Linked DNA regions of Frondihabitans sp. PAMC 28766. The protein of the gene in region 2 interacts with the protein of the main gene of each other region in a pairwise test. Links are inferred from orthologs where the notes say so. Each region holds a gene or a part of one and is shown on either strand. Other genes may lie near its edges.

Region 1 (4,132 bases), 1.9 Mb from region 2 along the record:
GACCTGGCCAGCGCCACGACCTCGGCGCGCCTCGACGCCGACGACTACGTGATCACCGGCCGGAAGACCTGGATCTCGTTCGCCCATCTGGCCTCGCACCTGCTGGTCCTCACGCGCACCGATGCCTCGGGCGTGCGACACGACGGGCTGACGCTGCTCATGGTGTCGGCCGACGCCCCGGGCGTCGAGATCCTGCCGATCCGCACTATGGGTGCGCCGATGGTCAACGACATCGTATTCACCGACGTGCGGGTTCCGGCGTCGGCCGTGGTCGGCGAGGTGGGCGAGGCGTGGCGGCACATCAGCCGCGGCCTCGCCATCGAGCGGGTCATCATCGCGGCGATGTGCGTGGGGGCGTCGCAGCGGGCCCTCGACCAGTTGATTGCGCACGTGATCACGCGCGTGCAGTTCGGCAAGCCACTATCGAAAAAGCAGGCCGTCGCGCACCGCATCGCCGACGTCGCCACCGAGATCGCCGTGCTGCGCTCGTTCGTCTACGACGTGGCCGAGCGCATCGACGAGGGCGACGAAGACGCGCTCAACACCGAGGCGTCGATGGCCAAGCTCAAGGGCTCCGAGACGTTCAAGAAGACGACGCTCGAGGCGGTCCAGCTGATGGGCGGCTACGGCTTCGGGTCGGAGTGGGGTATGGAACAGCAGCTGCGCACGGCGATAGCGCCGACGATCTACGGCGGCGCTAACGAGGTGCAACGCGAGATCGTGGCGCGCGGGCTCGGCCTCTAGCCCGGCCCTGAACTCCTGCGACCGGCGCGCGATCCAGCCCGCGGGCTAGATCACGTGCCGGTCGACGGAGTTCAGCGGACAGCTAGGAGACAGCGCCACCGATCGAACCGACCACGGTGTCGAGCGGCGTGCCCGACGCGTCACGGCGGGCGAGCGTCGCGGGCAGCTGGCGCACTCCGCCGTCGGCTGCGACGGCGAGGGGCGGCGCGACGCCGACCCACGCGATCGAGAGCGCGTCTTCGCCCTTGAGCAGCGCGTGTGCCCGGACACCGCCGGTGGCACGCCCCTTGCCCGGGTAGTCGGCGAACGCCGACACCTTCACGCGACCAGGATCAGCACCGGCGATGGTCGCAGACGACGTCGAGATGGTCGCGACGACGGCGTCCGACCCCGTCGCCACGGCCCCGAAGAAGATCGCCGTCGCCCCGGCCGCGAGCGAGACGCCCGCGACACCGCCGCCGGCCGGCCCCTGCGGCCGCACGAGCGACGCCGAGTAGTGCAGCAGCTGCGTGGTCGACGTGACGAACACCAGCTCGTCCTCGTCGCCACCCTGGGCGACGCCGATCACCGCGTCGCCGGGTTTAAGCGAGATCACCGGGAAGTCGGGCTTCGACGGCCACGCGCCGGGCGTGACGCGCTTGACGATGCCCTGCGCCGTGCCGAGGGCGAGTGGCAGGTCGGAGTCGAGCGACACCAGTGCCAGCACCTGCTCGTTCTTCTCGAGAACGCCCAGATAGTCGCCGATCTTCACGCCCGCGCCGAGCTGCACCGACGTCGGGGGAGAAGCCGGTATGTCGACGGGTGTGAACCGGATGAGGCGGCCCGTGCTCGTGACGGCGCCGATCTCGGCTCGCGACGTGGTGGTCAGCGACGACCGGATCGCATCGTGCTTCGTCCGTCGCGACGGCGGCACCGGCCCGTCGCCGGCCCCGTCGACCAGGTCGACCCGCAGGATCCGACCGGTCGTCGACAGGTACACCCGCGTCGGCACATCGGCGACCTCGAGCAGGGGGGCCGAGCGCTTCGACGCGGAGGCCACCGACGGCGCCGCCTCGGTCAGCAGGGTACGGCGGGGCGTGCCGTAGGTCTCGGCGATGTCTTCGAGCTCGGTCGACACGAGGGCGCGCAGCTTGCTCTGGTCGGCGAGCAGCTCGCGCAGCTCGGCGATCTGCGCGTTCAACTCGTCGCGCTCGGTCTCGAGCTCGATGCGGCTGAAGCGGGTGAGGCGGCGCAGTCGCAGCTCGAGGATGTACTCGGCCTGGAGGTCGGAGAGGTCGAAGATCTGGCGCAGGCGACCCTTGGCTGCATCGGAGTCGTCGCTGGTGCGGATCACCTGGATGACCTCGTCGATGTCGACGATGGCGATCAGGAGACCCTCCACGAGGTGCAGGCGATCTTCGCGCTTCTGCAGGCGGTAACGGCTGCGGCGCGTGACGACCTCGAGGCGGTGCGCGACGTAGACCTCGAGCAACTCTTTCAAGCCGAGGGTGCGCGGCTGACCGTCGACGAGCGCGACGTTGTTGATACTGAAGCCGTCTTCGAGCGGGGTGTGCCGGTAGAGCTGCTCGAGCACGGCCTCGGGGCTGAACCCGGTCTTGATCTCGACGACGAGACGCAGGCCGTGGTGCCGGTCACTGTAGTCGTTGATGTCGGAGATGCCGGTGAGCTTCTTGTTGCCCACACCGTCTTTGACCCGCTCGATGACTTTCTCGGGGCCGATCATGTATGGCAGTTCGGTGAAGACCAGGCCCTTCTTGCGGGCCGTCAGATTTTCGATCGAGACGCGGGCGCGCACCTTGAAGCTGCCGCGGCCGGTCGCGTACGCGTCGCGCACGCCGGCGAGGCCCGCGATGGTGCCTCCGGTCGGCAAATCGGGCCCGGGCACGAAGGCCATCAGGTCGTCGAGCGATGCGTGGGGGTGGTCGATGAGGTGACGGGCCGCGCCGATGACCTCGACGAGGTTGTGCGGCGCCATGTTGGTCGCCATCCCGACCGCGATGCCCGAACCGCCGTTGACCAGCAGGTTGGGGAAGGCGCTCGGCAGCACCTCCGGCTGCATCAGCTGGTTGTCGTAGTTCGGCACGAAGTCGACGACGTCTTCGCCGATTCCCTCGACCATCGCCAGGGCCGACGGGGCGAGGCGCACCTCGGTGTAGCGGGCGGCAGCCGGCGGGTCGTCGAGAGACCCGAAGTTGCCGTGCCCGTCGATCGTGGGCAGCCGCATCGTGAAGTCCTGCGCCAGGCGCACCAGGGCGTCGTAGATGGCACTGTCGCCGTGCGGATGGAGCTTGCCCATCACCTCGCCGGTGACACGGGCACTCTTCACGTGCCCACGGTCAGGGCGGAGGCCCATCTCCGACATCTGGTACAGGATGCGACGCTGGACCGGCTTCAGCCCGTCACGAGCGTCGGGAAGGGCGCGCGAATAGATGACCGAATAGGCGTACTCGAGAAAGGACCCCTGCATCTCGGCCGAGACATCGATCTCTTCGATGCGTTCGCCGTCGAACCCGCCGGAGGCGCCTGTGGTGTCGGTCGTGGTCATGCACTCTCGCTTGTCGATCTGGCTTGCTGGGTCGCTCGGGCCTGCTGTGTCACTCGGGCCTGACGAACGCCGTCCCGGACCTCGGCGCCCGACCCTGTGCCAGACTGGGGCCGATGACGACCATGGTACCGGCGCGCGACCCCGACGCCCGGAGCCTGGCCGACGTGGTGCCGAGTTGCATCGCCGCAGTGACGGGGCCGGGAAACGAGGCCGGCTTCGTCGACACGCTGAGGCTGGGACGGGCGTCGCACGTGGTGATCCTGGTCGTCGACGGGCTCGGTGCAGCCAACCTCAACGCGCGCTCGGCGTATGCCCGCACGCTGTCGGCCGCCGGAACGTCGATCTTCTCGGGCTTCCCGACGACGACGGCGGCGGCCCTCGCCACCCTCACGACCGGCGCGCTGCCGGGCCAGCACGGCCTGGTTGGCTACAAGGTGCTCGACGCGGCGAACGACCGTGTCGTCAAGCAGCTCTCGGGCTGGGACGCCCTGCTCGACCCCGCGACTTGGCAGCGACTGCCCACGACCTTCGAGAAGGCGGCAGGATCAGGGGTGGCCGTCTGGGCGGTCGGCCCGACCCGCTACTCAGACTCGGGTCTCACGCGGGCGATCCTGCGCGGCGCCCGCTACCGCTCGGCCGAGTCGGTGACCCAGCGATTCGACGCCGCCATCGACATCCTGCACGACCCCGCCCCCAGCGTGACGTACCTCTATGTGCCCGAACTCGACATGGCGGCCCACCGGTACGGCTGGGAGTCGGACCAGTGGGCCGCAGCTCTCGAGTCGCTCGACGCCGAGGTGAGGCGACTCGTCGCCTCGCTCGGGCGCGAGCAGGCGCTGCTGG
Region 2 (4,060 bases):
CGAGGCAGGTGCGGCCCTGGATCTCTTCGACGTTGACGACGGCTCGCATCGTGATCGAGCCGCGGCCCGTGCGGTAGGCGTCGTGGATGCCGCGGACGCCGAGGATCTGCGCGCCGGTCGGGAAGTCGGGGCCCTTGATGCGCTGCATGAGCGCCTCGAGCAGCTCTTCGCGGGTGGCCTCGGGGTTCTCGAGGTACCACTGCGCGCCGGCCGCGACCTCGCGGAGGTTGTGCGGCGGGATGTTGGTCGCCATGCCGACGGCGATGCCGACCGAGCCGTTGACCAAGAGGTTGGGGAACCGCGACGGCAGGATCGCCGGCTCTTGAGTGCGCCCGTCGTAGTTGTCTTGGAAGTCGACAGTGTCTTCGTCGATGTCGCGCACCATCTCGAGTGCGAGCGGGGCCATCTTCGTCTCGGTGTAGCGCGGTGCCGCAGCGCCGTCGTTGCCCGGGGAGCCGAAGTTGCCCTGGCCGAGCGCGAGCGGGTAGCGGAGGCTCCACGGCTGTACCAGGCGCACCAGGGCGTCGTAGATGGCGGTGTCACCGTGGGGGTGGAAGTTGCCCATCACCTCGCCGACGACGCGGGCGCACTTCGAGAACGCGCGGTCGGGGCGGTAGCCGCCGTCGTACATCGCGTAGATCACTCGGCGGTGGACCGGCTTCAGCCCGTCGCGCACCTCGGGCAGAGCGCGCCCGACGATCACACTCATCGCGTAGTCGAGGTACGAGCGCTGCATCTCGAGCTGGAGGTCGACCGCCTCGATGCTGTCGCGCTTCAGCGCCGCAGCGAACTGAATGGGGTCTTCGCCCTCGGGGATGCCGCCGGTCGTGTCGTCGGTCTCGTCTGCCATTTGGATCTATATCTCTTTTTCGGTAGCGGAGCGCGGGTCAGATGTCGAGGAAGCGAACGTCTTTGGCGTTCTGCTGGATGAAGTTGCGGCGCAACTCGACGTCTTCGCCCATGAGCGTGTTGAAGATGGAGTCGGCCGCCACGGCGTCGTCGAGGGTGACCTGCCGGAGGGTGCGCGTGTCCGGGTCCATCGTGGTCTCCCAGAGCTCTTTGTAATCCATCTCGCCGAGACCCTTGTAACGCTGGATCCCGTTGTCCTTCGGCAGGCGCTTGCCGGCCGCACGACCCGCGATCGCGAGGGCGTCGCGCTCTTCGTCGCTATAGACGTATTCGTGCGGCGCGTTCGACCACTTGAGCTTGAACAGCGGCGGCATCGCCAGGTAGACGTAGCCGAGGTCGATCAGGGGGCGCATATAGCGGAACAGCAGGGTCAGCAGCAGCGTGGTGATGTGCTGGCCGTCGACGTCGGCATCGGCCATCAGCACGATCTTGTGATAGCGAGCCTTGTCGGGGTCGAAGTCGTCGCCGATGTCGGCGCCGAACGCCTTGATCATGGCCTGGACCTCGTTGTTGCCGAGGGCGCGGTCGAGACGCGCCTTCTCGACGTTGAGGATCTTGCCGCGGAGGGGCAGGATCGCCTGAGTCTCGGGGTTGCGGCCCTGGACGGCGGAGCCGCCGGCCGAGTCGCCCTCGACGATGAAGATCTCGCTGAGTGCCGGGTCTTTCGACTGGCAGTCTTTGAGCTTGCCCGGCATGCCGTTCGACTCGAGGACGCCCTTGCGGCGGGTCTGGTCGCGCGCCTTGCGGGCGGCGAGACGGGCCGCCTGAGCGGACTGGCCCTTGCGGATGATCGCCTGGGCCTGTTTCGGGTTGCGGTCGAACCAGTCGTTTAGCTGGGCGCCCGCGACGCGCTGCGTGAACGACTTGGCCTCGGTGTTGCCGAGCTTCGTCTTGGTCTGGCCCTCGAACTGCGGCTCGCTCAGCTTGATCGAGATGACTGCCGTCAGGCCCTCGCGGACGTCTTCGCCCGAGAGGTTGTCTTCCTTCTCTTTGATGAGGCCCTTCTCACGGGCGTACTTGTTGACGACCGTGGTGAGAGCGGCGCGGAAGCCCTCTTCGTGGGTCCCGCCCTCGTGGGTGTTGATGACGTTGGCGTAGGTGTGGACACTCTCGCTGTAGGAGGTGTTCCATTGCATCGCGACCTCGAGGGCCATGTTGCGGTCGGTGTCTTCGGCCTCGAACGAGATGATGTCGTCGTGGACGACGTCGTTCTTCTTCGACGAGTTGAGGTAGGCGACGTAGTCTTCGAGGCCCTTCTCGTACATGAAGTCGTCCGACTGGACCGTTGCGCCGTCGGGCGCGTCTTCGGGCAGCGGGCGCTCGTCGGTCAGGGTGATGCGCAGGCCCTTGTTGAGGAAGGCCATCTGCTGGAAGCGATTGCGGAGGGTCTCGTAGTCGAACTCGACGGTCTCGAAGATCTCGGCGTTCGGCCAGAAGGTGATGATGGTGCCGGTGTCGTCGGCATCCTCACCCTGAGCGAGCGGGGCGACGGGCACGCCGTCGGTGAAGCTCTGGCGCCAGACCGACCCCTGACGGTGCACCTCGACGTCGAGCTCGGTCGAGAGCGCGTTGACGACCGACGACCCGACGCCGTGCAGACCACCCGAGACCGCGTAACCGCCGCCGCCGAACTTGCCGCCGGCGTGGAGCACGGTGAGCACGACCTCGACGGTCGACCGTTTTTCGATCGGGTGCATGTCGACCGGGATGCCACGACCGTTGTCGACCACGCGGATGCCGCCGTCTTCACGCATGAAGACGTGGATGGTGTCGCAGTAGCCGGCAAGCGCCTCGTCGACGGCGTTGTCGACGATCTCCTGGACCAGGTGGTGCAGACCGCGAGGGCCGGTCGAGCCGATGTACATGCCGGGACGCTTGCGGACCGCCTCGAGACCTTCGAGAACCTGAATGTCGCTTGCTTCGTAGGAGTGGTCGGTACCGTCGTGCGAATTCGGTGACATCAGTTATGGGGCTCCTGCCGGTTTGCTCGAAACGCCGCCCGGCCTGGACGAAGGCAGATGCCTGTCGAAAGGCCGTCCGGACGACCCTCACAGTCTACCTCAGGAGACCTCCCCGAAGGGCGAAATACGCCCTCAGAGCGATTTTCAGAGGCCAGGTGACCGATTCACCCTTGTCAACCGTAAGTATCGCGAGGACCACGCCCTGGGACCGATCTGGGGCCGCGTTTCCAGGTCGGGGCGTTGGGCCCCAAGAAACGCATCGACTCGATGCCCGCCTCGGGGTAGGTCGAGATGATCGCGGTGGTGACCTGCGAGCGCATCAATCGCAGCTGCGTCGCCCATGCCGTCGAGTCGCACTGCACGGTCAGCGTGCCGTCTTCGACCCCGACCGGAATCGAGTGCTGACTCAGCTCGTCGCCGACCATCGCCGGCCACGCGGTCATCAGATCCGACTGCGCGAGGCTCGAGTTCCAGCCCAGCTCGGTGGTGACGCCCAGGATCACGTCGGCGATCCCTTTCGGGTCGCGCCCGGATCCGAAGGGCTGGCTCGGGGCACCCGACCGAGCGATGCGGCGGCGCGCGTCCCTCCCCCTGGTCGAGGCGTCGCCGAACACCCTGCGGAACCGGAGGTAGACACGTTGAGCTTCGTTGTCCTCCGTGCCGCGCGACCGCCCCGCCCTCTGCGGGCTCATGAGGCGACCTCGTCGACGATCGCTCCGTGGGCGATCCTGACGGTGTGCGCGGCCAGCCTCTCCGGCACGTCCTCTTCGACCGCGGCGGTGATCAGCACCTGCTCGTAGTCGGCCACCGAGTCGGCGAGCCGCTCACGTCGCGTGCGGTCGAGCTCGGCGAACACGTCGTCGAGCACGATCACGGGGTCGCCGGTGTCCGAGTCGGCCCGCAGCACCGAGGCCGACGCGAGTTTGAGAGCGAGGGCGAACGACCAGGACTCGCCGTGGCTGGCGTAGCCGCGCGCCGGCAGCCCGTTGAGAGAGAGGAAGAGATCGTCGCGGTGGGGGCCGACGAGCGTGACGCCTCGCTCGAGTTCTTTCGAGCGGACGCGCGCGAGGGTCTCGCGAAAGAGAGGCGCGATGGCCTCGGCATCGATGGCATCCTGCGCGGCCCCCTCGTCGACGGGGTCGTCGTCGTCACGGACCGTGCCGCGGATGCTCAGGACCGTCGACAGCTCA

What was found. The genes of interacting proteins can lie anywhere in the genome.
Region 1: the proteins of gyrB (region 2) and AX769_RS13365 interact in binary tests that used the Escherichia coli proteins (3 or more experiments, as listed by UniProt). The link is inferred for Frondihabitans sp. PAMC 28766 from one-to-one orthologs.

The regions. Positions count from the first base shown.
Region 1 is NZ_CP014513.1:2,775,623-2,779,754, reverse strand. What follows is about bases 559-3,608. They hold AX769_RS13365 (DNA topoisomerase (ATP-hydrolyzing) subunit A), read right to left. Parts: upstream 3,290-3,608; coding sequence 827-3,289; downstream 559-826. Other genes in these bases: AX769_RS13360 (alkaline phosphatase family protein), read left to right, coding at 3,403-3,608; AX769_RS13370 (acyl-CoA dehydrogenase family protein), read left to right, coding at 559-744. In the rest of the region: more of AX769_RS13370, read left to right, coding at 1-558; more of AX769_RS13360, read left to right, coding at 3,609-4,132. UniProt on the Escherichia coli protein: A type II topoisomerase that negatively supercoils closed circular double-stranded (ds) DNA in an ATP-dependent manner to maintain chromosomes in an underwound state.
Region 2 is NZ_CP014513.1:872,169-876,228, reverse strand. What follows is about bases 380-3,357. They hold gyrB (DNA topoisomerase (ATP-hydrolyzing) subunit B), read right to left. Parts: upstream 2,871-3,357; coding sequence 888-2,870; downstream 380-887. Other genes in these bases: AX769_RS04220 (DUF721 domain-containing protein), read right to left, coding at 3,044-3,357. Also shown: more of AX769_RS04220, read right to left, coding at 3,358-3,562; DNA replication/repair protein RecF, read right to left, coding at 3,559-4,060. UniProt on the Escherichia coli protein: DNA gyrase negatively supercoils closed circular double-stranded DNA in an ATP-dependent manner to maintain chromosomes in an underwound state.